Regions from separate parts of the Rossellomorea sp. NPDC077527 genome, predicted to be linked through region 1. Evidence: riboswitches for the same ligand, from Rfam matches in the RefSeq annotation. Region 1 holds a riboswitch; each other region holds the start of a gene.

The links. A riboswitch is a leader RNA that binds a small molecule or an ion and turns the genes downstream of it on or off. The one in region 1 is predicted to bind S-adenosylmethionine.
Region 2: another riboswitch for S-adenosylmethionine. It lies ahead of ACIGG7_RS15610 (YezD family protein); the one in region 1 lies ahead of ACIGG7_RS11870 (2,3-diketo-5-methylthiopentyl-1-phosphate enolase).
Region 3: another riboswitch for S-adenosylmethionine. It lies ahead of ACIGG7_RS20345 (methionine ABC transporter ATP-binding protein); the one in region 1 lies ahead of ACIGG7_RS11870 (2,3-diketo-5-methylthiopentyl-1-phosphate enolase).
Region 4: another riboswitch for S-adenosylmethionine. It lies ahead of fbpA (Fur-regulated basic protein FbpA); the one in region 1 lies ahead of ACIGG7_RS11870 (2,3-diketo-5-methylthiopentyl-1-phosphate enolase).

Annotation. Positions count from the first base shown of each region.
Region 1 is NZ_JBITVL010000003.1:381,284-388,534, forward strand. It holds gene ACIGG7_RS11840 (M3 family oligoendopeptidase) at 1-502, opposite strand, end outside; gene ACIGG7_RS11845 (MarR family winged helix-turn-helix transcriptional regulator) at 644-1,102, opposite strand; gene ACIGG7_RS11850 (aspartyl-phosphate phosphatase Spo0E family protein) at 1,329-1,574, opposite strand; gene ACIGG7_RS11855 (1,2-dihydroxy-3-keto-5-methylthiopentene dioxygenase) at 1,998-2,510, opposite strand; gene ACIGG7_RS11860 (methylthioribulose 1-phosphate dehydratase) at 2,526-3,152, opposite strand; gene ACIGG7_RS11865 (2-hydroxy-3-keto-5-methylthiopentenyl-1-phosphate phosphatase) at 3,149-3,814, opposite strand; gene ACIGG7_RS11870 (2,3-diketo-5-methylthiopentyl-1-phosphate enolase) at 3,814-5,022, opposite strand; SAM riboswitch class I at 5,114-5,216, opposite strand; gene ACIGG7_RS11875 (pyridoxal phosphate-dependent aminotransferase) at 5,269-6,453, opposite strand; gene ACIGG7_RS11880 (carbon-nitrogen family hydrolase) at 6,574-7,251, shown strand, end outside.
Region 2 is NZ_JBITVL010000004.1:239,331-246,581, reverse strand. It holds gene ACIGG7_RS15635 (quinone oxidoreductase family protein) at 1-344, shown strand, start outside; gene ACIGG7_RS15630 (acyl-CoA dehydrogenase family protein) at 367-1,542, shown strand; gene fabG (3-oxoacyl-ACP reductase FabG) at 1,564-2,322, shown strand; gene ACIGG7_RS15620 (MaoC family dehydratase N-terminal domain-containing protein) at 2,340-2,789, shown strand; gene ACIGG7_RS15615 (MaoC/PaaZ C-terminal domain-containing protein) at 2,786-3,193, shown strand; SAM riboswitch class I at 3,385-3,490, shown strand; gene ACIGG7_RS15610 (YezD family protein) at 3,613-3,732, shown strand; gene ACIGG7_RS15605 (phosphoadenylyl-sulfate reductase) at 3,835-4,533, shown strand; gene ACIGG7_RS15600 (sulfate permease) at 4,591-5,613, shown strand; gene sat (sulfate adenylyltransferase) at 5,657-6,793, shown strand; gene cysC (adenylyl-sulfate kinase) at 6,816-7,251, shown strand, end outside.
Region 3 is NZ_JBITVL010000007.1:50,860-58,110, forward strand. It holds gene sufD (Fe-S cluster assembly protein SufD) at 1-696, opposite strand, end outside; gene sufC (Fe-S cluster assembly ATPase SufC) at 714-1,499, opposite strand; gene ACIGG7_RS20325 (YuzK family famiily protein) at 1,811-1,957, opposite strand; gene ACIGG7_RS20330 (carboxymuconolactone decarboxylase family protein) at 2,262-2,627, opposite strand; gene ACIGG7_RS20335 (MetQ/NlpA family ABC transporter substrate-binding protein) at 2,759-3,583, opposite strand; gene ACIGG7_RS20340 (methionine ABC transporter permease) at 3,598-4,266, opposite strand; gene ACIGG7_RS20345 (methionine ABC transporter ATP-binding protein) at 4,263-5,285, opposite strand; SAM riboswitch class I at 5,442-5,548, opposite strand; gene ACIGG7_RS20350 (SCP2 sterol-binding domain-containing protein) at 5,654-6,004, opposite strand; gene ACIGG7_RS20355 (thioredoxin family protein) at 6,281-6,589, opposite strand; gene ACIGG7_RS20360 (toprim domain-containing protein) at 6,595-6,951, opposite strand; gene ACIGG7_RS20365 (YusG family protein) at 7,134-7,251, opposite strand, start outside.
Region 4 is NZ_JBITVL010000004.1:69,773-77,023, reverse strand. It holds gene ACIGG7_RS14710 (STAS domain-containing protein) at 145-1,164, shown strand; gene ACIGG7_RS14705 (protoporphyrinogen oxidase) at 1,236-2,633, opposite strand; gene ACIGG7_RS14700 (hypothetical protein) at 2,951-3,694, opposite strand; SAM riboswitch class I at 3,899-4,005, shown strand; gene fbpA (Fur-regulated basic protein FbpA) at 4,105-4,320, shown strand; gene spoIIP (stage II sporulation protein P) at 4,385-5,551, opposite strand; gene ACIGG7_RS14685 (flavin monoamine oxidase family protein) at 5,732-7,207, opposite strand.

The DNA of each region.
Region 1 (7,251 bases):
ATTGGGTGAATGGACCCATCTGGGCCAAAGTCCGCTCTTCACCTTCAAATGGAATCTTGGCAGAAGCCATTAGTTTTGTATACTGAGAAGACAGCTTATTTTCTTTTTGAAGCAGTGTGATGATTTCAGGAGAAAAAGTCTTGATTTCACTCTCTGCAAGAGAAAATAATTGTTTTCCCCACTTTTTTTCTAAATCTTCACGATAAGGAGAATTCACCAGTTCCTGATAATATTCAGTCACCATGCCGGAAACCTCAGGCATCATATCATCGATGTATTCCTGCTCTTCTTTGTAAAAGGAATCATTGGTATCGATGGAATGTCTTATATAACATATGTTCTGCATGGTATCGATATTTAGTCGAATCTCATTGATATCCTTGATGGCTTCCACCTGTTCAGATACATCCGAAGCAGATTTAAATTTCTGGAGCGCCTTCTCAAAAACCGGTTTAATCTCTTCCAGATTTGGTCTTTCATATGTAAATTCTTCAAACTTCATACATTGTGCCTCCTTTTAAATTCATCCCGAACTATAGTTATTCGACCTCCAATAAGGAATTTCCTGTTAAAGTAGGATTGAATTTCGATAATGCTAATAAAACAAAAACCCCGTCTAGTGGACGGGGCAGGTTGATGGAGCTTAATAGGACAAATCTTTAATGGATAGTCCCAGCTTTTTCAGATTTTGTATCGTTTCTTGCTTTTCATCCGAAGATAAAGAAGACATCAATTCATGGATCCTCTTCTCATGATTCGGGAAAATATCATCGATTAACTCCCTGCCATCCTCCGTGATCTGAGCATAGGTCACGCGACGATCCTTCGGACATGCAACACGTTTCAGGTAACCTTTTTGTTCAAGCTTATCGACAACATACGTGATGCTTCCGGATGCTAACAGGATCTTTCCGCCTATTTGCTGCAAGGGCTGGTCTCCCTTATGATATAGTAGCTCCAGGACGGCAAATTCAGTAGGATTTAATCCATTTTCTTGAATGTTTTTGTTTATTTCTTCATTTAAGGCTTTAAAAGCTCTCGACAGGACAATGAAAAGCTTCAATGATTGTTTTGAATCCTGCAATTCTTTCATGGCATTCATTCCTTTAAAGAATATATCTCAGTTTCAAAATATTATACAAAGAAAACCTCACATTGTCAAACTAGAGAGTGATAGCATACCAAACCAAAGGACGGTGCGCGCGCACCGTCCTTTGGTTGTTTGAAATAACGACAAATTCGTTTGATTGTCTAATTTTAAAAGTGGGATTAGTTGGAGATTCTTTCTCTTTTATCATGCTAAATGATGAGGGGTTCTTGTTGAGTGGTCAAGAAGCAGTGCGTTTTAATATGCTCTTGATGTATTGCCCGAAATCAAGTGATGATTCCTGTGATGCTAGTGGTACAACGTTATGTGTACACTTTTCATAGTCGTTCAAGAGCTGATCCAATTGCTGGCTGCATTTGATTGTTTCTTCTGCACAAAGCCCCAGATTCTCCCCGAGTGAAATCATTTCTGAACGTTTCTGATTGATTCTCAATAATAACCATTTTTGTTTTAAAAGACGACCCATTTCTACTAAACTCCTTTTTTAGCTCCTAGTCTATATTTAGTAAAATCGTTACTTGAGAATTATCGCAAGTATTATCAGAAAAGTAAATAGATTCGCAAAACAAGACAAAATAACTAGTAATGTATCTTTATCTGACATTTTTCGCCAAAACCAAATGATGAAGCTGGAGTATATCTAAATATATCAATCTAAAGACGAACTACCTTTACTGATGAGTTCTCTACGATCACTTGTTACACCACTGCCTGATTACGTGCAAGATTCCGCTTTTCCCGCAGGAGTCTCCGCTTTGCACTCCAAACAACAGCCGGAACCTGCTAAATGCACTAAGTCATAAAAATAAAAATCCGAACGATTTCAAAGAATCATTCGGATATTACTTTGATTATAATACTTTTGTCTCTGCTTCATCCCGATAGTAGATTAATAGATGGGAACCCAGCCTTCACGTGTAACGAAAATACGGACTGCGACTACTTTCTTATCTTCGCTTAAAGTGAAATAGTGGCGGATATTCTCTGGAACAGAGATTAAGTCTCCCGGATTAAGGTGAACCTCAAAGAAATCTCCGTCATTTCCTTGAATGACAAATACACCATGACCATTTACAATAAAACGGACTTCATCATCTGTGTGATGATGCTCTTGTTGAAAACTCTTTAGAAGCTCTTCAAGATTAGGGGTTTCTTCCGAAAGAGAAATGATATCCCATGCCTGATATCCCCTTCTCTCAGAAATGTCTTCTATTTCTTCTTTGAATGTAAACAGAATGTGTTCCTTATCACCTTCCGTCAATACATATTGCTCATGAAGACTCTTGTCCAGCTTTCCGATATCCCACTGTTCATATACTACTCCTTGTTCTCTTAAATAGCGTACTACCTCCTCTTGATCTTCTATCACTTGGTTTTTACCTTGGATTTTGATTGTTGTCATGATCTGATTCCTCCTTTAGTTATGGATTTTAGTATTCGTTACAGATATAAGAGCAAGTTGGTATTGAAACAAAAACTCACAAGCTTCTAATAGTTTCTTGGCTTCAAAACCGGTTCGTCCCCATACGGTAATCCCGTGATTTCGAATGAGCACCGCCCCTTTATCCTCTTTAATGTGGGGTTGAAATGCATCTGCTAAAGTGGGGATATGTGCATGATTTTGAATGATTGGAATCGCAAGTGAATCATGTTCCCCCCATTTATCCCAAGCTTTAATCAGTTCCTGATTTTTCAATAAAACAACACCTTCATCCCCGTATATCTCACTGATCACGTTATTTGCCACAGTATGAACATGCAGGCTGCAGCCTGCTTTACTTTCTGTGAACACATAACGATGCAGGAGCGTTTCGGCTGATGGACGCAATGGTGTATCTTCAATCGCATCACCACGTGCATTTACAAGGAGAAAGTCTTCTTTCGTGTGTTTTCTTTTATCCTTGCCGCTTGCCGTAACCAGGAAAGTAACGGGGGAAGAACCTACACGTATGGCAAGGTTTCCACTTGTTCCCATAAACCAGTCCCTGTCTGCTAATTCTCTTTTTATTTCAGCAAGTTCTTCCCATTGTTCCTGATAGTTCACGTGATCACTCCTTCTTTTTCCAGGGCTTCGATACAGTCATGAAAGGTTTCAAAGGAAATGAAAGGTATTCCATCTTCTTTGCATTTTTGTGCAAGATAGTCCCTGGCTATCACCATATCCCCCTGCTTGGCCAATTCAAGATCTGTGACCGAATCACCGATCACGATGACACTGGCTCCTTCAGGTTTTGATAACGTTCTAAGGATGGAGGGTTTACAGCATCCACACCCCTTACTTCCACATTGTTCATCACAGGGATACGGCCATCGGATGGAAATCGTCGTTTCACTGAAGCTTGCTTCATTGCAAAAGACCCCTTGAAACGGACCATATGCTTCTAATATAGGATGAATAAAGAAATCGATTCCACCGCTTACAATGTACAGGGAAATCCGATTCTCTATCGTATATTCGACAAATTCCTTAAAGCCTTTACGTATAACCGCTGTATTTCTTAAATACTGGATCATTTCGTCCTTCATTGAGGAAGGAATAAGAGAGAATAATTGGGTGACTCCTTCTTTTATAGAAAGTGAGCGTTCTAAAACCGCATCCTTAATTGGTTCCCATTCCGGTGGGGCGAAATGCTTCATCAACGAAATGATATTATCGGTTTCTGTAATGGTCCCGTCAAAATCACAGAGAATAATCGGACGCGTCACTATACCTTTACCTCCTCTCCCCACAGAGACAGTGCTTTCCTGAGTTCACTTTGAGTTTCTGCTGCTTCTCTAAGATTCACTCCTTCTAATATGGCATCAATCGCCTGCAAGAATGCTTTCCCCCCACCGATTGCCCCATCAGGATGCCCATGGATGCCACCTCCGGCATTAATGACACAGTCAAACCCAAAGTCTTTCACCAATAGTGGTACAAGAGCAGGGTGAATCCCCGCTGATGGCACTGGCAACACCTTTTTGAAAAATGCATCTTCCTTGTTTAACTCTTCGCTGACGGATAATACTTGATCCTTATTCAGGGCGACGCTCCCATAAGGAGACGGAAATAAAGAAAAATCAGCCCCTGTCATTCGGAGAAATTTTCCCACCCATAGTGAATATCCAACTCCAAATGATGGGGATGCAGCCACAGCCCCTGCAAATGCAGGATGGGCCATGATGGGAAGAGAGATTCCGGGATCTTCTCTCAGTTCCTGAAGGACGTCGAGACCATAAGAGAAAACATTGAATAATAGTGCATCGGCACCAAGTTCACGGGCTCTCTTTGCTTTTTCCTTTAATTCAGAAGTCCTCCCTGAAAGATTTACGGCATACAGCGTTCTCTTACCAGTTTCTTCATACACTTCTTGTAATACTCTCTTTCCTGTCCTGATTCTCTCAATAAAGGGGGTAAGCGGGTTATCAAAAAGAATCTCATCGTCTTTTACAACATCCACGCCACCCATGGCCTGAGCTTTCAACTGATTTTCCAAAAAGGTAAAATCCCTTCCGATCACCCCTTTAAAGATACTCATCAGCAACGGCCTTTCCTTTATACCTGTTAACTCCCTTATTCCATCAATCCCAAACCGTGGTCCAGGATAATTCTTTTTAAGATCAGCGGAAAACTCTAAATCTACTAATTTCACTTCACCATCTAAAGAAAGCTTTCCAAAAACGGTTGTAAGGACTGCAGGCAGATCGTTTGAATAATTATGACCTGGATAACCGATCTTCACCAAACCGGTCGCACCATCTTCACTCTCACTGATGGATACTACTCTCCCCTTGTACTTCTGTAATTGTTCTTGTTCCAGTATAGGCAAGTCCGTCCACGAACCAACTGTTAATCCCAGGGCAATTCCTTCAGCCTTTTTTTCAAACGTTCCTGTTTTCCCCTTTATTTTATAAGTTGCTATCACTTCACTCATCGTCGTTCATCCTCCTTACAGAATACTCCTATCATTCTTTACAAAACAAAAAACCTCTTCCTGATAAGAAGAGGTTTGCCATTATCACTCTTTCTTATCTGTCAGCTCATTAGCTGCAAGAATTAGCACCGTGCTTGAAAAAGTCGGTTGCCGGGCTTCATAGGGCTGGTCCCTCCGCCTGCTCTTGATAAGAATCTAATTTTTTTATTTAATTCAGTTGGATTATTGCACCATTTCCCGCTGATGTCAATCCCTTTTGTGAAATAATTCTAAATTTTCTATACGGGAAATGGCTTCTTTTATGCGTTCGTTTGTGGTTAACAGCCCGACTCGGACGTACCCTTCCCCGTATTCTCCAAATCCTACGCCTGGTGCCACAGCAACATTGATTTTCTCGAGTAAATAGGTTGAAAACTCAACGGATGTGAATCCTTCCGGCACTTTCAGCCATGCAAAGAAAGAACCTTGTGGGGCTTTAACATCCCACCCTATTTCCTGCAGTCCTGAGATTAATAGATTCCTTCTATCTTCGTATGTAGCAACCAGATCGGTAACGCAATCCTGTGGACTTAATAAAGCCGTGGTTGCTGCTTCCTGAATGGCCCCGAACAGACTGACGTAAAGGTGATCCTGCAGGAGGTTGATCGCCTCTATGACACTCTTATTCCCCACAGCAAATCCGACTCTCCAACCGGCCATATTATATGTCTTCGAAAGTGTATAAATCTCGATCCCGACATCCTTTGCGCCTGTCGTTTCCAGAAAACTTATAGGCTTCTGTCCATCGAAACCAATTGCCCCATAGGCGAAGTCGTGCACTACACAAATATCATGCTGTGCAGCAAGTTCCACTGTTTCTTCGAAAAACTGTGATGTAGCGGTTGCACCGGTAGGATTATTGGGATAGTTGAGGAACATTACTTTGGCGTTTTCTAATTCCTCCGGGGAATGATCACTATAATCAGGCAAAAATCCATTCTCTTCTTTTAACGGCATTGTGACCATTTTCGCTTCAGCCAATGCAACCCCTGATAGATAATCCGGATACCCTGGATCGGGTACCAAAACACCATCGCCAGGGTTTAATAAACATTGCGGGATCTCAACTAATCCGGCTTTCCCTCCGAACAGGACGGCCACTTCTGTTTCAGGATTGATTTCTACCCCATATTCACGGAGGTAGAAAGCTGAAATCGCCTCTTTAAAGGATGTCAAGCCTCGAAATGGCGGATACTTATGATTGGCCGGCGAAGAAGCAGCTTCTTTCAGTTTATCCACAATATGCGGAGGCGTCGGTTGATCCGGATTTCCCTGCCCAAGATTAATGACGTCATGCCCCTTATTTACGACAGCATTCACTGTACCTGCTAGGGACGCAAAAAATTGTTGAGGCAACATTTCTAAACGTGATGCCTTTTTAAAGTTTTTCATTCATTCACCTACTCATTTTTTGAAAATTTATTACTTTCAAATTCTAGTCACAAATGATATAACGGAACATAAAGAATGTAAAGGAATAAATGCCAAATCGTACATAAAGAGGTGAAGAAAATGATTCATAAGATTGGTCTCGCCCAGATGGATATTGCATTTGGGAAACCTGAAGAAAATAAGGAAAAAGTCGAACAGTGGGTCAGAAAAGCAAAGGAAGATGGTTGCACTACGGTTGTACTTCCTGAACTGTGGACGACTGGCTATGATCTAACACGGATGGATGAGATCGCAGATGAAGGAGCAGAAGACTCCTCCACCTTCCTGACTTCCCTTTCAAAGAAATACTCCATCCACATCATAGGTGGTTCTGTAGCAAATAAATCAATGGACGGAGTCAGAAATACACTTATAGCAGTCGATTCAAAGGGTATACTCGTAAAACAGTATTCTAAGCTTCATTTGTTTAAATTAATGGATGAGCATCACTATTTACTTCCTGGACAGGAGGACGGGATGTTCTCACTGGATGAGACAAAGATGGCGGGTCTCATCTGTTACGATATCCGTTTTCCTGAATGGTTCAGAAAGCATGTATTGCTTGGAGCAAAAGTTGTTTTTGTCGTTGCTGAATGGCCAAGTGCAAGGATCGATCACTGGCAAACTCTCCTAAAGGCAAGGGCGATTGAAAATCAATGTTTCGTCATTGCCTGCAACCGGGTGGGCAGTGATCCCAATAATGAGTTTGGCGGCTGTTCACTCATTATTGATCCATGGGGTGAAATACTCGCTAAAGGA
Region 2 (7,251 bases), on a different contig from region 1:
ATCTCGCATTAGAGATGGCAGGTGGTGATGTCTTTTATAAAACATTAAAGTGCCTCGCCTATTTCGGGAGAATGATCATTTACGGTGTAGCAAGCGGCGAGCAAAGTAGGTTCTATCCATCTTCATTAATGGCCAAGAATCAGTCGGTTACCGGTTTCTTTCTTCCTCCTTTGATGAGAGATTCCGAACTGACCCAGAAAACCCTTCACGAGATCTTTCATTATGTGGCGAATGGTGATGTAAAGGTCACAGTCGGTCACGTGTTTCCGCTTGAAGAAGCAGCTAAGGTTCATTCCCTCATGCAGGGAAGACAAACCGTTGGAAAAGTGATTCTGAAGCCATAAATTTTAAAAAGGGGGAAGAAAGATGAACTTACGCCTATCAGATGAACAAAGGATGATTCAAAAGACCATTCGTCGATTTGTAGAGAAAGAATTGATTCCTTTAGAAAATGAAGTGCTTCGAAATGAAAGGGAAGGCAAGCCCAGTCTCTCTCCAGAAAAAAGGAAAGAGCTGCAAATGAAGGCAAGGGACGCTGGATTCTGGGGAATCAACACTCCGGAAGAATACGGAGGGGCAGATCTCGGTCAAATGATGATGGCCATAGTCTATATGGAAATCTCCAAGACCTTTGTTCCATTCTCCTTTGGCGGTTATGCGGATAACATACTTTATTACGCCAACGAAGAACAGAAGAAAAACTACTTGATTCCAACCATTAATGGAGACAAGAAATCATGTTTTGCCATGACGGAACCTGGAGCGGGATCTGATACCCGTAATATCCGTACCACAGCAGTGAAAGACGGAAACGAATGGATATTAAATGGAGAGAAAACGTTCATTACGGGTGGAAACGAAGCAGATTTTGTCATGGTCATGGCCGTCACGGATAAAGAAAAACACCAGCTTACCGGGAGAGACGGGGTCACCTGCTTCATTGCCGATAGAAGTATGGGCTGGAAGTCCGAATATATCCATACGATGGGTGAATGGGGACCGGCGAGCCTTATTTTTGAAGATGTAAGGGTTCCTGAGGAGAACATCCTTGGTGAAATCGATAGAGGCTACGACCTGGGCTTGGAGTGGATCGGTTTTGCCCGCTGGATCGTAGGTGCCCAGGCGGTTGGAGCAGCAGAACGCCTTCTTCAAATGGCCATCAACTATTCGAAAGAAAGGGAAACCTTTGGAAAACCTATCGCCGACCGGCAGGCCATCCAATGGCAGATTGCAGATTCTGCCGTGGAAATTGAAGCGGCCCGCTGGCTCGTGTTAAATGCAGCCTACACGCTGGATCAAGGAGAAGACAATCGTCATGTGGCGTCCATGGCAAAACTCTATGGATCCAATATGGGAAATCGAGTTGTCGACCGTGTCCTGCAAATTCACGGGGGGATGGGCTACACAAGAGAGCTTCCTATTGAACGCTGGTATCGTGAAGCCAGGTTATGGCGAATTTATGATGGGACCGATGAAATCCAAAAGCTGATCATCTCAAGGAATTTATTAAAGGGACATGTGAAACTGGGGCAATTTGTATAATTTGATAAGGAGGCAATAGGAATGGGAAAACGATTCGCAGGTAAGGTGGCATTGGTGACTGGTGGTAGCAGAGGGATCGGCAGGGCGATTGCGGGATTACTGGCTGAAGAAGGAGCAAAGGTGGCCATCATCGATGTGAATGAAGAGGCGTTGAATGAAGCAAGTGAGATATTTAAACCTTATGAACTGTATACAAAAGTTGCAAATGTCGTAGAATCACAGGAAGTTGAACATGCGGTCAAAGAAGTGTATGAATCCTTTGGTTCCCTTGACATCGTCGTCAACAATGCAGGAGTTATCAGGGATAATCTACTATTTAAAATGACCGAGCCTGATTGGCAGACCGTCATGGATGTGCACTTGAAAGGCTCATTCAATGTAGCGAAGGCGGCGCAAGTGTACATGGTGAAACAAAAGTATGGACGGATCATCAATATATCCTCCACCTCTGCACTCGGAAACCGTGGACAGGCAAACTATGCTACAGCAAAAGCGGGTCTTCAAGGACTTACGAAAACTCTTGCCATTGAGCTCGGACCGTTTGGCATCACGACCAATGCGGTAGCACCAGGATTCATTGAAACTGATATGACGAAAGAGACGGCGAAACGAATCGGAATCACATTCGAGCAACTGGTAGAAGCAAGTCTTCAAGAAATCCCGGTAGGAAGAAGCGGGCAGCCAGAAGATATAGCGAATGCAGTGGCCTTCTTTGCAGATGAAAAATCTTCATTCGTCAATGGTCAGGTTCTTTACGTTGCAGGGGGACCGAAAGCCTAAAGAAAGAGGTGCAGGATATGTTTGAATCATTTATCGGAAAACGTTCGACTCCCATTGAAAATCAGGTAGAAAGAGGAGCGGTTCGTAAATTTGCTGAGGCCATAGGGGACCCTCATCCTCTGTATGTGGATGACGCTACCGGGAAACGCTCCAGGTATGAAGGGAACATCGCTCCTCCCACTTTTCCAAGAGTGTTGGGCTTTGGATCGGTCGAAGGCCTTCATTTACCAAACGTTGGTTTGATTCACGGTGAACAATCCTTTCATTATGTAAGGCCATTGAAGGTAGGGGAAAGCATCCAATGTTACACGGAAATTAAAGACTATTATGAACGGAAAGGGACAGACGGGGCTCTGGGTTTTCTGGTAATTGAAGACGTGGGTGTAGATTTGCACGGGGAGAGGATTTTCACTTCCCAAGCGATTGTCATTATTACAGAAGCAGTCAGAAAGAGGTTGAGTAAATGACTACACTACAATCAATTCATATAGGGGATACACTGCCTCCGGTTGAATTGGCACCGGTATCGAGAATTGACCTGATCAAATACGCAGGGGCTTCCGGGGATTATAACCCAATCCATACCATTGATGAGGAAGCCCTGAAACTTGGCCTTCCAGGAATCATCGCTCATGGTATGTGGACGATGGGCAATGTGTCAAAACTATTCACTCCTCATTATGAAGAAGGGTTTATCAAGGATTACACTGTACGCTTTAAAGGGATGGTCATGTTGAATGATATGATTACTTTACGAGCTAAAATGGTGGATAAAAAGGATAACTCACTCCATTTTACTGTTACTGCAACCAATCAAGTCGAGAAAACCGTGATTGAGGGTAAAGTCGTCTTTGAGTTATTGACTAGTTGAAGAGAAAATGATGTTCAAAATATACGACATATTGCTTTCTAAAAATAATGTTGTAAATCGAACTGGGGTCGAATAAACATAAAAAGAATGGAAATCTCAAGAAAATGAGCCTAAAGACATAAATCCGATCGAAAAACTCGGGTTGACTTCTTGGTGGATTGTGATATTATTTAGAATATTAAAATTAATAACTCTTATCCAGAGTGGTGGAGGGATCTGGCCCTGCGAAACCCAGCAACCTACGTTATGTAAGGTGCTAATTCCAGCAAAATGTGAAGCCATTTTGGAAGATAAGGTATTCTTACCTGAACAACTTTCCAAAACGGAAAGTTGTTTTTTTATTCACTCTTCATATGGGTATGGTGGAAGATTGGGGGAATCAAATGACAAAAGAAAAGAGCCATCAGGCACAGTTTGACATGGTAGCAGAGAAGATCCAGTCTATGCTTGAAACCATGAGCTATGGTTCAATCACGATTGTCGTTCAAGATGGGAAGGTCATTCAATTAGAGAAAAATGAGAAAGTCCGAATCAAATAAGCTGACTAGACAAACTAGAGGCGCATAACAAAGATAAGGGACACCCTTTATCTTGTTATCGCCTCTTTTTATTTGGATAAGCATCAGGAAAAGGGGTGTATCATGTTAACCTATCAGACTTGGAAACAGCCAAACTTGGATTTCGAAGTGGATACGGTCTACAAAGGGGCGTTAAATGTCCTGGAATGGACGTACAGCCACTATGGTGAAAAAGTGGTATATGCATGTAGTTTCGGGATTGAAGGCATTGTGCTCATCGATCTAATCTCCAAGGTACAACCGAAGGCATCCATTGTATTCCTCGATACGGGCGTACATTTTAAGGAAACGTATGAAACGATAGAAAAAGTGAAAGAGGCTTATCCGGATCTACACATTCAAATGCAAAAACCTGAGTTGACAATGGATGAACAGGCCAAAGAATATGGAGATAAATTGTGGGAGAAAAACCCGAATAAGTGTTGCCAAATCCGAAAACTTGACCCTTTGAAGGATGCTCTGTCCAAGGGGAATGCCTGGATATCGGGATTAAGAAGGGAACAATCCCCCACAAGGAGACATGTTGAATTCATCAATAAGGATGATAAATTTCAATCGATTAAAATTTGCCCTTTAATTCACTGGACATGGAAGGAGATTTGGCGATATGTCCATAAACATGATCTGACTTATAACACCCTTCACGATCAAGGGTATCCGAGTATAGGGTGCTTCCATTGCACAACTCCAGCCTATGATATAAATGATCTCCGCTCCGGAAGATGGAAAGGAAAAGGAAAAACAGAATGCGGCCTTCATTGAAATGGGTGACAATACTTGCTTGAAATCACAGCGCTTATCATTAGTTTGTTCTTTGCTATGAACATTGGTGCCAGTGGAGCGGCTGCATCAATGGGAGTCGCATATGGTGCAGGAGCGATAAATAATATCAGGACCGCATTATGGATATGTGCCGCAGGTGTCCTTAGCGGAGCGGTACTGGGTGGAGGAGAGGTTGTCAAGACAATCAGTTCAGGAATCATTCCTCAGAATCTGCTGTCGATCAAAATCGTCCTCATCATTTTGTTATCTGCGACGATTTCTCTATTTCTGGCAAATGTCATCGGAATTCCGTTATCGACGAGTGAAGTGACAGTGGGAGCAGTTGTGGGTGTTGGAGTAGCTTATCAGGTTCTTTATGTAAAATCACTGATTACAATCATGTCATTTTGGGTGATTGTCCCGGTTGTCGCGTTCGTTGTCACATGGCTTTTCGGCTTATGTTTAGTGGGACTTGAAAAACGGGGGTACCATTTAGAAAAAAGATGGCTTGCGTACCTGTTAATCATCTCAGGATTCTTTGAGGCTTTTTCTGCCGGAATGAACAATGTAGCAAACGCTGTTGGCCCTTTAGTGGGGGCCGGTTTGTTGTCCCCTTCACGAGGGATCTTAATTGGCGGATTATTCGTTGCACTGGGGGCTGTATTACTGGGAAAGAAAGTGGTCGAAACAAACGGAAAAAAGATTACGCAATACTCGAAAGCGGAAGGAATCGTTATTTCCTCCACAGGAGCGATCCTCGTAATGGTGAGCTCACTGTATGGATTGCCGATTCCCCTCACACAGGTCACTTCGTCTTCCATCATTGGCTTAGGCGTGGCTAAAAGCGGAAAGCAGATGCTGCAAAAAAAGATTGTTAAAAAAATAGTGAAAATCTGGGTGGTCTCTCCCTTGATTTCACTCAGTATTTCATACTTCTTAGTGAAGCTGGTTATCGATAGTGATTTGTACTCGATTGTAGTACCGATAAGTGTCATCATTGCCACGGTAGGAGCTTTGTCCCTCATGAGGGTGATTAATGAGGAAAGACGGTCTGTCCACGAAGACGGCGGGGGAATTTAATATTAATTCCGATTAAAACAATAAGTTAAGGAGGATATTTTGAATGAGTTTACAACCGCACGGAGGAGTTTTGGTTCAATCTTATTTACCTAAAGAACCATATAAAGATATTCAACAAGAAATCCCACTGGATGAAATCGCATTAAGTGATTTGGAGCTCATTGCAATAGGTGCCTATAGTCCAATCGAAGGGTTTTTGACAGAACGGGATTATCAGACCGTAGTGGAATCATTGCGACTTGAGAGCGGATGTGTATGGAGCATTCCAATCACCCTGCCCATAGAGGAAAATCAAGCAGGTCTCGTGGAGAAAGGGCAGAAGAGCAGGCTTGTATATAAAGGGGAAACATACGGACTCATTGATGTAGAGGATATATATGAACCTGATAAACATAAAGAAGCCCTTCTAGTATACGGAACGACCGATGAGGATCATCCTGGTGTAAAAAAATTATTCCAGCGTGGTGATGTCTATGTTGGAGGCAGGATTACATTAGTGAAAAGACTGTCTAAATCTTTCACTGAGTATACATTTGATCCAGCTGAAACACGACAATGGTTCAATGAAAAAGGGTGGAAAACGATTGTTGGTTTCCAGACAAGAAACCCCGTACACAGGGCTCATGAGTATATCCAGAAAACCGCTTTGGAAACGGTGGATGCCCTATTCTTGAATCCGTTAGTGGGTGAAACCAAAGCAGATGATATTTCAGCGAAAATCCGCATGGAAAGCTATGAAGTGTTATTAAAAAACTATTATCCGAAAGACCGGGTATTTCTCGGAGTCTTTCCCGCTGCCATGAGATATGCAGGTCCAAGGGAAGCCATTTTTCACGCGTTAGTACGAAAAAACTACGGGTGTACTCATTTTATTGTGGGGAGAGATCATGCTGGTGTTGGTGATTATTACGGCACATATGATGCACAAAAAATCTTTGATCAGTTTACCGAAGATGAAATAGGGATTATCCCTCTTCGCTTCGAACATAGCTTCTATTGCAAGAAATGTGAAGGAATGGCGACGACGAAGACATGTCCTCACGAGAAAGAACATCACGTCATTCTTTCCGGAACGAAAGTGAGAGGCATGCTGCGTAGCGGAGAGGTTCCCCCATCCACTTTCAGTCGTACCGAAGTAATAGATGTATTAATCAAGGGGCTGAAACAAGAATCAAAATAACGTCCCAGAGGAGGAAGATAGATTGAGTGATAAACAAGAAAATATCGTATGGCATGAATCAACAATCACTAAACAGGAAAGACGAAAACAGAATGGTCACCAAAGTTTCATTCTCTGGTTCACGGGATTATCTGCTTCAGGGAAATCAACCGTAGCGAATGCATTGGCTTCTTCCCTCTTTGAACAGGGAAAGCAGGTTTATGTTTTGGATGGGGATAACGTCCGGCACGGATTGAATAAAGATTTAGGCTTCAAAGAAGAAGACCGTAAAGAAAACATCAGGCGGATTGGGGAAGTGTCTAAACTATTCGTTGATAGCGGCCAAATTGTCCTGACGGCATTCATTTCACCGTACAGGAAAGATCGGGATCTAGTAAGAAGCTTGGTTGGACCGGAAGAGTTTATAGAAGTGTACGTACACTGTTCCTTGGAGGAATGTGAAAAGCGGGACCCAAAAG
Region 3 (7,251 bases), on a different contig from region 1:
GTATGCGACTTTCGCGTTATTATTTGCCAATACTTCCGTAACAATGTTGTAGACACCATCTTCTACATCAGTTGTAGAGATATAGTTTTCAACATATGTGACGGAGCTGTTTTCTTCAGCAACAACCAATACGTGATTGAACATAGCCACTTCTGCATTGTCATGAACATATACGGCTTGAATCGGTTGAGTTAATTCAACGTTTTTCGGAATGTAGAGGAAGGCTCCTCCATTCATAAGCGCAGCATGAAGAGCAGTAAGCTTATGCTCATCCGTTTTCACACCTTCAGTCATGAAGTACTTCTGTACAAGTTCACTGTGGTCTTTCACAGCTGTTAAAATATCCGTGAAAATAACACCTTTTTCCTTTAATTCATTCGAAAGAGAAAGAAAAGCAGGTGTGTTGTTTCGTTGAATATAAAGACTTTGGTCTGTATTATCTACATCAACTAATGCTTTTGCTTCTTCTGGCAGCTCACTCAAAGATGAGAACGTATCACTTTCCACTGTGTGCTTTTGGAATTGTGTAAAATTCCAATTGGTGATTTTCGTTTTATCTGCAACTGGAAGGCTAAGATCCTTTACTTTATTAAAGGCATCTGTACGAAGGTTTGTTAACCATTCCGGCTCTCCAAGTTGTTTTGAGTAGGAGCTGACATAGTCCTGTTCTACTGGTAGTTTCGTTTCTACAGTCATTTTCATCCCCCTAACACTTACGCTTCTTGGCCAACAGTTTCGTCTTTAATTCCTAACTCTTCTTTAATCCAGTCATATCCTTCTGCTTCAAGGCGTTGAGCTAATTCTTCTCCGCCTGATTTCACAATACGTCCTTGCATCATAACGTGGACATGATCAGGAGTGATGTAGTTAAGTAGACGCTGATAGTGAGTGATGATCAGGCAACCGAAATCTTCCCCACGCATTTTGTTGATCCCTTTTGAAACCACTTTAAGGGCATCGATATCAAGACCTGAATCGATTTCATCAAGAATGGCGATCTTTGGTTCGATCATCATTAATTGTAGGATTTCATTACGTTTCTTCTCTCCACCTGAGAATCCTTCGTTCAGGTAACGTTGAGCCATATCCGGGTCCATCTCAAGGTATTCCATTTCAGAATCCATTTTGCGGATGAATTTCATAAGTGAAATTTCTTCGCCTTCTTCACGACGGCTGTTGATTGCTGAACGTAAGAAGTCAGCATTTGTTACACCGCTGATTTCACTTGGGTATTGCATTGCAAGGAATAGACCTACGCGAGCGCGCTCATCCACTTCCATCTCAAGGACATCTTCACCGTCAAACGTGATGCTTCCCTTTGTCACTTCATACTTTGGGTGACCCATGATAGCAGAAGATAAAGTTGATTTACCTGTACCATTCGGTCCCATTACTGCGTGGATTTCTCCACCTTTAATTTCAAGGTTAACCCCTTTAAGGATTTCCTTTCCTTCAATCTCAACATGAAGATCTTTGATTGTTAAAGTAGAACCTGCCATGTGTAATTACCTCCGTGACTTTATAATGAATTTAAGAATACAATTCTTTAATCATTCTCAATTTATTCTCATTACAATCTTATAACAAATAAAAGCTATAATCAACTTTTTCAAGCTGTCAGTTCATGTTAACCGAACTATAGAATCCCTATCTATTGTTGTCCTAAATGAGCGGAAAAATGTAGCGTATCACTTCTGCATTTTTCTCTAGGTTGGTGACCTTTGATTATTCGGCCCAGCACATTGGCTCATTGGGAATGCATTAAAAAAACCAGTGCATCGTCTACACTGGTTTCCTTTTTTCTTCCTTATTATATGTTAGCGTGCACCTTTCGATCAAGTGCTGCAATCATTCTTCGGCTTTGCTTGTATTCCTGCTCTCTTTTCTGCTCTACTTGCATTCTGACATCATGCTTTCGTTTGTACACCTCATAACCAATCCCATGGGCTCCATGCATTGCTTTCTCCATTTCACTTGTGTACGAGATACTCTCAAGAGAGTCGATAGTGAATCATTCCTTTCGGGTTTTTAATTACTTTACAACTATACTACCCCCTCGTTCACAAGACAAAACCGGTATTCCACCATTTTTTCTGAAATTTTCCCTTCAGCAAGATTCCCGGGGGCTACTCTTAAGTTTTCACAAAATTCCGCCATTATACTGCCAAATAATAGTACACCAATGTGATTTTATTAATGTATATGTATATTTATTAATTTATTCTCCATAAAAAAGAGAAGGATTTCTCCTTCTCGATTGGTTATTGCTTTAACTGATTCAAGTCTTGAATCGACTGCTGCACTAATGTAACAGCCTGACTCATGACCGCTCCGCCGCCAAATGCTGCCGTTACGCCGATGGCCTCGAGGATTTCCTCTTCACTGCATCCTTGATCAAGGCATCCTTTTGTATGGTAAATGATGCAGTATTCATCCTGGGAATACAAGCTGATTCCCAGTGCGATCAGCTGCTTCTCTTTCTTGGAAAGAACCCCTTCTCTGAAGCAATGCTCGGTGAATGTATTATACTGTTCTGCAAGTTCCGGCATTTTATCAGTAAAAATGCCAAGTCCCATTTTATAATCATGAAGGGCCGCTTCTGTTGTGTTTCTCGGTTCCATCTGCAATTCATCCAACTCCATTTCAAAAATAGATTCATCGAAAATAGTATGAGCCAACAGCGAAACGATTATGTTAATAATTATAGGAAGAGAATATAAAAAACCCGATTCTATAATTCGAATCGGGTTTCTTTCGTTTATTCAGTTACCGGTACAACCGCTCCATCCCATTCTTCCTTGATGAAATCCTGGATTTCTTTCGAGCGTAATGCTTTCACCAGCTCTTTTACTTCCTCTTTCTTTTCATCCCCTTTGTTTACAGCAATCACGTTTACATAAGGGGAGTTACTATCTTCAATGGCGATCGAGTCTTCCAGAGGCTTCAAGCCTGCATCGATGGCATAGTTCGAGTTGATGACAACTGCGTCCCCTTCTTCGTTTTCATACATTTGCGGAAGAAGAGCTGCTTCGTACTCATAATCGAATTTCAGGTTTCTCGGGTTTTCTTTGATGTCTTCCAGTTGAGCCTGTGTATTCTCCACACCATCCTTGAGTGTGATCAGTCCTTTTTTCTCCAATAAAGTAAGGATGCGTCCATGGTCGGACACGGAGTTACTCATTAAGATCGTCGCACCTTCTGGAAGATCCTCAAGTGATTTGTACTTTTTAGAGTACACACCGATAGGCTCAATATGAATTCCACCCGCGTTGACAAAGTCATAGTCATTTTCCTTCATTTGCAAATCCATATACGGGGTGGTTTGGAAATAGTTCGCATCCAGGTCCCCATTATCAAGATCTTTATTTGGCAGGATATAATCCTGATACGTTTCAATTTGCAGATCGATACCCTTTTCCTCCAAGATAGGCTTCACCTGTTCAAGGATTTCTGCATGTGGTACATTTGATGCCCCTACTACTAATTCCTTTTCATCACCGCTTCCGGACCCTGAATCATTCCCGCATGCTGCTAAACCAAAGATACTTGTTGCTGCTATAACTCCTGCTACCCATTTTTTCATGAACTTTCTCTCCTTTATCTTTTATCTAATTTATTTGTAAAGAAATCACCTATTAGTTGAATGGCAAATACGACAAGTAAAATCATGATCGTTGCTGCCAGTGTTACATCTTCCCTGCTTCGCTGGAATCCATCAAGATAAGCAAGGTTCCCTAAACCACCTGCTCCGATGACCCCTGCCATTGCTGTATATCCTACGAGGGCGATGGCCGTTACCGTTATTCCCGATATCAAAGCTGGAAGTGATTCAGGAATCAATACTTTCCAAATAATCGTGCTCGTTTTGGCGCCCATCGCTTTCGCTGCCTCGATAACTCCTTTGTTTACTTCTCTCAAAGCGATCTCGACCATTCGGGCATAGAATGGGGCTGCACCGATGATCAGTGCAGGAAGAGCCGCGTTCGCTCCCCGGATGGTATCCAGTAAAAATTTAGTGAAAGGAATTAACAATACAATCAGGATTATGAACGGGATGGAACGGAATACGTTCACCACTGCGCTGGTAATGGTATAAGTGAGTTTGTTCTCCCACAAATTCTCCTTGGATGTAAGAAACAGCAATATCCCAAGAATCATTCCCAGTACAAATGTGATCAACACCGACATCCCTGTCATATAAAGAGTTTCAAGAGTGGCTTCCCACATCTTCTCCCAATCCACATTCGGAAATAGATTTTCCATCATCCTCGTAACACCTCCACCTTAACCAGCTGCTCTTCAGCAAATAGAACCGCTTCCTGGATGGTCCGTTCTTCTCCATCCAAATGGACGAATAGTGTTCCATAAGCCCCTTTTTGTGTTTGGGAAATTTGTCCTTGGAGGATATTGACTTCAAGATCGAATTTTCTGATCAAGCTGGTGATGAGCGGCTGCTCAGTCGCTTCACCCACGAATGTAAATTTAAGCACTTTCCCATTTGGATACTGGGCTAAAAGGTGTTCCAACGTTTCTCCGGTTTCCTCGACCTGGGACACTTCTTTCACAAATCGCTTTGTCACCTGCTCTTGTGGATTCCGGAACACTTCCAGAACGTCACCAAGCTCTACAACCCTTCCTTGTTCCATGACCGCAACACGATGACAAATCTTTTGAATCACATGCATTTCATGTGTGATCAAGACGATTGTGAGCCCCAAACGCTTGTTGATGTCCACCAGTAAATCAAGGATGGAATCCGTTGTTTGAGGATCTAAAGCAGAAGTTGCTTCATCACACAAAAGAACATTTGGATTATTGGCAAGAGACCTTGCTATCCCAACCCTTTGTTTCTGTCCCCCGCTCAATTGGGCTGGATAGGCGTCCCCTCTTCCTTCCAATCCGACCAATTCCAATAATTCATTGGCTCTTTGGATTCTTTCCTTCTTGGAGACTCCCGCAATTTCCAAAGGGAACATAATATTTTGTAAAACGGTACGTGACCAGAGCAGATTAAAGTGTTGAAAGATCATTCCAATTGACTGCCTTGACTCGCGCAGTTTTTTTCCCTTCACCTTTGAAACAATCTGTCCGTTTACATCGACGATCCCCTCTGTCGGAACCTCAAGTCCATTCAGCATCCGAATCAATGTACTTTTACCTGCCCCACTATAGCCAATCACCCCAAAAATTTCGCCTTGAGCAATTTCGATATTGACGCCATCGACAGCGGCGATCGGTCCATTTTTGGATTGATATACTTTCTTTACATCTGAAATGGTAATCATGTTGTATCCACCTTCTTTCTGAGTAGAACCATCTTTTTAATCAGAATAATATTTGCACTATCCTGAAGGCCATTCCTATCTATTTCATTTATAGAAAATAAAAAATGCCTTCCTGCGATAAGCAGAAAGGCATAATCATATATAGGACTATCCTTTCTCTCATCTTTCAAAGCATATGCTTTGAGTGAATTGGCACCATTTCAATTTTCATTGACGGTTGCCGGGCTTCATAGGGCACGTCCCTCCACCTCTCTTAATAAGAGTAAAGTATCGAATTATTTAATTTATCAAATGGTTAAAGACTCTGAAAATTTGCTACAAGAGAGATTCTATCATCGGATATAGAAAGGTGTCAATTCTTTTTTTTATTATACTCGAACCGGTTCTTTCCCTCTTGACCTTGTAAGCCATAGGACGGACTCTGTAAATAATAATGGCCGGTATCCACCTCTGACTTCCAAAACGCCTTTTTCAATCATTTGGGATAATCGTTCTTCGCCTGAAAGGAGAGAGACCATATCCGCCTCTTCACCTTTGATGATAAAATGTGAATCTGTCAATCCATGATCTAATACATCACAATCACTGTTTGAAATGGAAATTCCGTAGGTGCGCTCTCCACATTGAAACTGAAGAATAAATGGGCTGTCCGGGAACAAGAGACGTAAGTGATACCTGGAGTGACACTGATCTACTAATTTCTCTAAATATATTCGCATGAATACCCTCCCAGTAAAACTTCTATATACTTACAATTCCACTTCAGTAAGAGATTCCCTTTTAAGCATTCTCGACATGTTTTGGAAGGATTCATCTAATTTGTCGAACAGTAAGAATTTGGATGATGACAGGTCAAAAAATGAGGGGATTCGAACCATTTCCCGAGAAATATGTCTGCGATTGTAGAAAGAAAATCGCATTATACTTGTATTTTATTAAATAAAATGCCCTAAAAAACAAAAAGACCTCTTCAAATAAAAGGTCTCTAATCCCCTCTAAGCGTTCTTAACGAGGGTTTCATATAAAAACGGAACGGATTGAAAGGCATAGATCCTTTCCTGTTCCACACCATCCTTTAAGAGGAGCAGGCAGGGTACACTCTCAATGGATTGCTTCTCTGCAAATTCGGGTAAATAGTTTAAATTGGCTTTCACAAAATGATAGGATTGAGGAAGTTTCTCTACGACATCCATCATTCTTCCAGCCACTTGGCATGTACCACACATTGGTGTATAAAGGTAAACGGCTTCTAACGTATGTTCATCGATTGCTTGGTTTAATGCTTCGGTACTGCTTACCTCCATCAAAACTAGATCATCCTTTTTCCTAGATATTCTTTATGCACATCAATGTTTGCTCCGATCAAAACAGAGGCAAGATGATATTCAGGCGCTGCAGCCACTTCTTTATACATCCGGTCAATGTATAGGTGTTCGGCTTCTGGAAATTCACGCTTGAATTGTTTACGTAATTTTTCCCCAGCATCATCAGCATCAACCAGGATATATACATCCCTTTCAAACAACTCGTCGATCAGTTCGTCCATCTTTGTGATGCTGATCGTTCCATTTGTGCAGATAATTTCAATCGGTTCTTTAATAATGTCTTTTACTTTTCGTTTATCGGTTGTCCCTTCAACGATGATTACTTTTTCGTCAAGTTCCATCATGATCATCACCTTATCTTTCAGAAATAAGATTAGGATAGTATATTCAGATAACAAGATATGATGTCCACTTTCTACTTATATTTTCTCATGTTTATAAAAAATAGTGCAAGAGGTTTGCCTGCAGTATTCGATTATGGAAACAGTGCCAGATCCTTAAACGGATCTGGCACTTTATACATTTAACACCATCCACCTTCATCACAATCCGTGTACCTTGCTTCATGCCCTTCTGTGGATGTGTAGCTTTGATAAATTTTATTTTCCCTTGCTTCAAAGTTCGGTTCCATAGTGATCCCA
Region 4 (7,251 bases), on a different contig from region 1:
AATAGAGAGAGCTTTTTGCTTGTATGTAAGGGAATCCTCCTAAATATAAATGATATACGTTGGTTTATTGATGTATCGAAAAGGGTAAAGAAAATATATTTGGTTTATTCATTTACACAAGTTGGTTTGATGGGGGTATTGGTGATGTCGAGATATGATATTGATGTGAATGGTTCATTATTTGAATGGGACCTAGAAAATGGTTCCTTTACGTTTGAAAATGATGAAGTTGTATCTTTCTGGGTGAATACAGCATTTAAAACACTAATTGATTCAATTGAAGAGATTGCTGGTGAGAAAGAAGCAAGATTGGTCCTTGAAACCGCAGGATACCGAACCGGACTTATCGTCAGTGACTTCTATTTAAAATCGATCGGAAAACCTGAGAAGATTCTCGATAAACTGCCGAATACATATGTGACAGCCGGATGGGGGATTACAGAAATAGTCTCTTATTCTATTGAAGATCAAACAGCAGTTGTGCAATTTTGTAATGGATGGGAATACAAAGTGAACGTAGCTCAAGGAAAAGACGCAGAAGGAACTTTCATGCCCGGTCATTGGGCTGGGGTTCTGACCGGTATATTCGGGTCCAATGTATGGTACAGAGTTGTCAAAAGTCAGATTAGCGGGGACGATTGCAGTGTATATGAGTTTTATCCATCTGATATTTCCCCCTCTTTGAACGTGAAAGCATTATTGGAAGAACAGACAGCAGCCGCACAAAAAGAATTGGAGCGGATAACCAATCAGAGAACAGAAGTATTATCCGAAATCATTAAAGAAATTTCTTCTCCAATCATTCCGGTGTTGGATTCCATTCTCGTTGTTCCCCTTGTTGGGCGCTATAACGAAATCAGAGCGGAAGAATTACTAAACAAAACACTTCTCAATCTTCCGAGGTATAATGCTGATTTCTTAATTATCGATTTGACCAGTCTCAGCTGGGTTGACGACTATACTCTCACATTCATACAAAAATTTGTGGGAGCTTCTTCCCTTTTAGGAACCACTTGTTTGCTTGTTGGGATTTCAACAGAATTAAGTATGAAAGTGACTCAAAGTGGCTTTCGAATGAATCACATCCCCTGCTTCTCCCTCCTTCAGCAAGGAATGAATTATGCATTGGATCAATTAGGGTTGGAGATTGCCAGGAAGGTATAAGATGGTATGACCTACATAACTTCATTTCATATTTTTTTACACTGTCAACTAAAAGAGCATGATCCAGAGGATCATGCTCTTTTGATGATATCATTTATTATGGTTTCGGCTGTTTCCTTTCCGTTTTGAATACAAGCTCCAATTCCCACTCCGTAATATGATGCTCCGGCCAATGCCACATTTGGCATCTCTTTTAAGAGTGTTTGCTCTAATGAATTCACGGATTGATTGTGCCCAAGTAGGTAATTGGGCATCAGATTTTTCCAATTGGTTACTTCAACGGTGATAGGTTCTGCATAAATTCCGATGCTCTTTCTTATATCTTCGAGTGCGACTCGTGTCAATTCTTCGTTGTTCAAATTCTTTAATGTATCATATTGGCTGTTTGAACTCTTATAAAAGAGTCTCACTAGGAGATTCTGGTTTCGGGATGTGTGTTTCCATTTACGACTACTCCAAGTACATGCATCACACTTCACGTCCCTTTCATCGGATACAATAAATCCAGTGCCATCCGCAGGCAGTTCCTCATCACGTACATCGAAAGCTAGGTAAATGGATATCAGGGATGAGTTTTTTAATTGATTGAAGTCACGATCCAATGATTCCTGTTCCAGGATTCGTTGTGTTATATCGTGTGGAGTAGCCAAAATGACATAGTCAGCATGGATGTCTTCATGTCCATTTATCGACAGCTCGTACTTGTCACCGACCTTTCTTAGTTTGGTTGTTTCTGCACCTTTTAGAATGGTGGCATCCGAGCACTCTTCTTCTAAACGGTCAATGATTTTGGCTAAGCCTTTATTGAAAGATACGAATTTTTTATTGGAAGCACCTTTAAATTTCAGTTTATTTGCAGATAATCCTTTAATAATGCTTCCGTATTCATTTTTATAGTCGAGTAGATAGGGTAAAGTAGAAGCCAAGGTCAGTTTATACAAGTCTCCAGAATAAACCCCGGATAATACAGGCGCAATCTGGTTTTCAACCAGTTCTCTTCCCAGGAAAGCTTCCAAAAATTCTCCAATAGAACTTTCCTTGGTAAACCGGGAATTATTAGTCTCCAGATCCAGAAGCGCAGCCTTCTTCCCATCTTCAGAGATCAGGGTACTTTCCCCCAATGCCTCCACATTCATAGGAATACCGAAGATTGAATCAACTGGAATTTTATGCAATTCTCCATTTGTATATATGTAGGATGTCCCGGTTTCGTTGTAAACGAGCTCATCTTGTAGTTGAAGTTCCTCGACCAAAGGAAGGACTGCCTCATGGCGGGCAACTATTGAATCCGCCCCTGTTTCAATTATGTAATCTCCTTCTTCTACAGTTCTGATCTTTCCACCAAGATTGTGATCTCGTTCGATTAACAGTAACTTTAATTCAGATTTATGTTCTTTTGACATTTTATGTAGGTGATACAGTGCCGTTAAACCTGTAATTCCCCCGCCTACGACAACCACTGTTTTCATACCATTCACTCCATACATTTCGTTTATGTATACAGATTATCATGTTTAAAAGTGAATACAAAAAAAATATTTGACAGAAATAAGAAAATTCTCCTGACAACATATTTATTTTCAAATTATATTTATCTAATATACTGGATACATTGTCTTCTTCTTTTCCTAAAAATGTTAAGGAGCTTACAAATACGGGAGATCATTTGAACTCCCGTACCTGGTAAAACATTCATTGGACTGGTCAAATAGTTGAGACACACTCCCTTAAAAACGGGTTCTTCTCCTTGCGTATAATATACCTGTTTAGCTATTCCCTTACTACGCTACATCATAAAGGTAGGCCCTAATTTAAAAACCCTTAAGGACGCACTGTTGATGGGTTGATCCGCGCCAGGATACTGTACCGTCGAAGCTAATCTAACAGTTGTCTGTGAACTATTATCCGGGATAAGAAGTCGAAGGGTCAATGTTTGTCCACCAGTAAGACTTAGAATAGCCACTGATGCACTTACGCTTATTTCTTGACCAGAAAACACAGCCAACCCTGACCTAGTTGCATCAGCAAGTGTTCCATTTACAAATATCCCAAATGCAGCATGTTGACTCCCGGGTACCGGTAAGAAGACTGTTTGCCAAAGTACTGCATAATCTCCATCTTCGGGTACAGTTAGAGAATTAGTCGTTGCCGTAATTCCACCCACCAGGACTGACTCCGGCTGATCAAATTGATTGAAACGAACCAATCTATTTCCATTTTGCTCCAATAGTTGCTCGTCATCATCGAAAATGTTTCCATATATTGGTGAAAAAGTCCCAAAGGGTCCCTGTTCCCCTTGAGGTCCCTGTTCTCCTTGAGGTCCCTGTTCCCCTTGAGGCCCCTGTTCCCCTTGAGGTCCCTGTTCTCCTTGAGGCCCCTGTTCTCCTTGAGGTCCAGGTGGACCAGGGGGACAATCACATTTAAATGGATAAAAGTCACACCCTTCTGGAAAGGATGGAACCTTTCCTCTCAAAGAGCTATTGCCTTTTCGAAGAATAGGAAGTTTTTCGTTAACATATTTTCTCTTCAAAATGTTTCTCCTCCCTAAAAATAAAGTAATATAATACTATTATTATTGTATGGAAGAACTCTGCTTTTGCCTGTTCAAACATCATGAATATGTATAGAGAGAGGAGTATTTAAAAGATATTGTGAAACGACACCGTTTTAATACCCAGTTGACAAATATGAATAATCAACTTTATAATATGTATGACATATCATTTCCATATACTACTTATCCAGAGAGGCAGAGGGACTGGCCCGATGAAGCCTCAGCAACAGATTCTACCCGGTAGAACACTGTGCTAATTCCACAAGCATTGTCTTGAAAGATGAGTCGAAGTTACGCAAAGCCTTCTTCTTATTCTTTAGGAAGTGGGCTTTTTCATTAGGTAGCCTCTTCTTCTATTCTCAGACATAACAATAGGAGTGATTAAAATGGGGAAAATCCTTCAAGGATCCAAACAGGAACGAAGAAACGAATTAGTGAACAAATTAATCGTCCACAACTTTTTCAAAAAAGGTGACAAACAGCTATTTGAATTGAGCTTAGAGGAACTTGAAGAAGAGTATCAATGTATCCAAAATAATTGTCACCCCCATAATGATGTTGGTTCGATTCATTGGAAGAATATTGGGAGGAAAAGTAGCTAAAGAAGCACCAATCCAAGGTGGATTGGTGCTTCTTATTGTTCAGCATTGTCATTCAAACGGGATCTCATTGTGCATTTACTTCAACGGCATCTTTCTTATAGTATGATGCAAAGATTTCCGCAAATGCTTCGGTGGAATTATATAATTCTACTAAGTTATTTTCCACACCGCCAAATTCAAGGAGCATGGCACGTTCCGTTAAGTCCTGATTATAGACTCCATTTCCTTCCGCCCTCGTTTTAACAAAAACTCCGCGACTGATGCCTGGATATTTCTCTTCTAATTTAGCATTTAATTCTTTCGCGATTTTCAAGTTCTTTTCATAGTTTTTATTTTCTTTCCCTACGATAAAAAATAATCGGGCATAGCTCTTACCGTTGATGGTTTTAGTTGTAATGTCTCTTGGCATGGAATCACGATGTATATCAATTAAATAGTTCAGGTTATCATCCTGTGCTATGGCTTCCTGAACCAATCCTCTTGAAAGCTTATAGGATTCGAAATACGTCCAAGACTTATTTTTTAATGCCTGGTTTACATCTGTCTTATCATGAACCACTCCAATTCCCCGAGATTCAAGCTCTTGTTTTAACTTCGACCCGACCGCAATAACGTTTACTTTCTCATTTGTACTGGCAGGATCTTTCGAGTCATTGTTTTTGATTAAAGGACTGAAAGCTTCCCAGCTGTGAGAATGATAAATAAAGACCGATTTATTCTCAATCTCCTGCACTCCATTTCCGGAGTCATGATTCGCTTCATCAATTTGGCTTTGGTCGATTTCCTGATCTTTTAACTGGTCTTCCGTTGGTGCAGGTGATTCGTTCGGAAGATTCGTGATGTCCGTCCCTTTCCCGGCAACTGCTATGTGAGTATGATAATTTTCAATGCCTGGTATCTCCCGACCAAATAGACTTCTGGGATCGAGGAGAGAGACATTCGTAACGCTTTCCAGCCAATCGAAGTCACTATTCATTGCCTCTTTATTCTCGATGCGCAATCCTGTCATCTCCTGTGACAGCAGCATAAGAAAGGTTTCCTTTGGTACCAATTCAGATACCGAAGTATAAAATATGCTATCCACCCTCAATTTAATGGCCGTCGATGATATCAGCCAAACCATTAAATACATGAGGATAATGCCTATCAACACAATCCGGATGACGGCTTTCATAGAGACGAATACTAGTGGGACTAAACTATTATTATTTCGAGACTTATATGACATCATCAGTACCCCTATATAAAGTATTTGATAATTAACTTTATGCAGATGATGGGTTGAGTAGAAGGATTTTTCAGGGATTCGGTCGGATTTCCTATCAATCTACGTTTCATTATGTTCTAAAAGATATTTTCGCAACCAAGCTGTAAAAACAAAAAATACACATTGACCTGTTTTTTTTGATTGTTACCTTTCATTCACTTCATAGGCAGCCCTTACACCTGATTCAACTGCCCCTTCCATCCATCCATGAAAAGAAGAGGTGTGTTCTCCAGCAAAATGAATTCTTCCTTCAGGTGTTCGCATGTAATCTCCAATGTCGGCTGCCTGACCAGGTGTATAAAGAGTGAAACATCCTGCTGAGAATGGATTCTTACTCCAATTATATACAAAATAATTAAGAATCTCTGTGTAGACTCGATTTCCATATACCTTTGACAAATCCTCTAGAACCTCACTAATGATTGCTTCTTTTGATTTACTGTTCCATAAAAGTGCGTTCTGTCCCCAACTGTAACTAGCAAGCATGACACCCGGCATATTAGTGCCTATATCATGACTTGGCATGTAGGTAAACCGGGTGGGGAGATCCGATATAATATTCCCATAATTCAGTTCTTCCCAGAAGCGACTCCTGAATTCAATCCCGACCTTTACCGCAGGTACATTGGTCACTTCACGGATGCCCTGCCACTTTTTAAACGAAATGGAGTTATAAGGTACAACTTCTATGAATTGAAACACGGTAAAAGGTACAGTGACTATCACATAGTCACCTTCGAATTCTCCGCGTGTTCCATTCTTTAAGTTTGTTGTGTGAACGGTAACTCCCGACCCAGACTGGATGATTTGGATGACTTTTTGGTTCAGTAAAATATGAGATTGAATTTCTCCAGCTAAAGAATAAGGTAAACGGTCATTTCCTCCCGTTATTTCATAAAACTTTGTTTCTTTCCTGAAAATCGGGAATATTATATCTTTTAATATATCGACAAATGAAAATTCAGGGAATCCTTCTATTCCAAGAATGACATTGATTTTTCGTATTGCATTTAATGATAATGATTTCCCAAACGGATTATTAGATAAAAATTGTCCCATCGAATAATGAGAGTATTTCTTTATCAAGTTTAGTTGTTCTTCATGTTCACTTTTCTTATACAGCTCCACAAAGGGTTTGGTCGCTTCCAAAAACAGTTCAGAAGCAGTTTTTCCCTTTTCTTCTTCAGGGAGGGGATATTGGAGGATATCTGGATCTTCTTCATACTGTTTTCTCGTCACTAAAATGTTATTCACTAGAAGAAGATCTCTTGGTGAAGAATTTAGAAAGGGCTGAAATGGAAGTTTGAATTTATGGATATACTCAAATACCAAATGATGATTATCCGGAATCCTCATAGCTCCAGCATCCAGGTAATTCCCTTTGGTAAACGGTTTACGGACTGTATATACCCTCCCACCGATCCGTTTATTCCCTTCTAAAATGGTCACATCATGCCCGGCCTTAAGGAGGATTGAGCCTGCAACCAATCCGCTCATACCTGCCCCGATGATGATTACTTTTTTTGGTAATGAGGGATTTAATCCTTTTCTAATAATAGAAAGCATATCATCTGGATATTTCAACTCAGAAGGGGCATCTCTAATGAATCGATACTTCATTTAAACCTACCTCCTTATTATTACATCATATGATTCGCTACAAG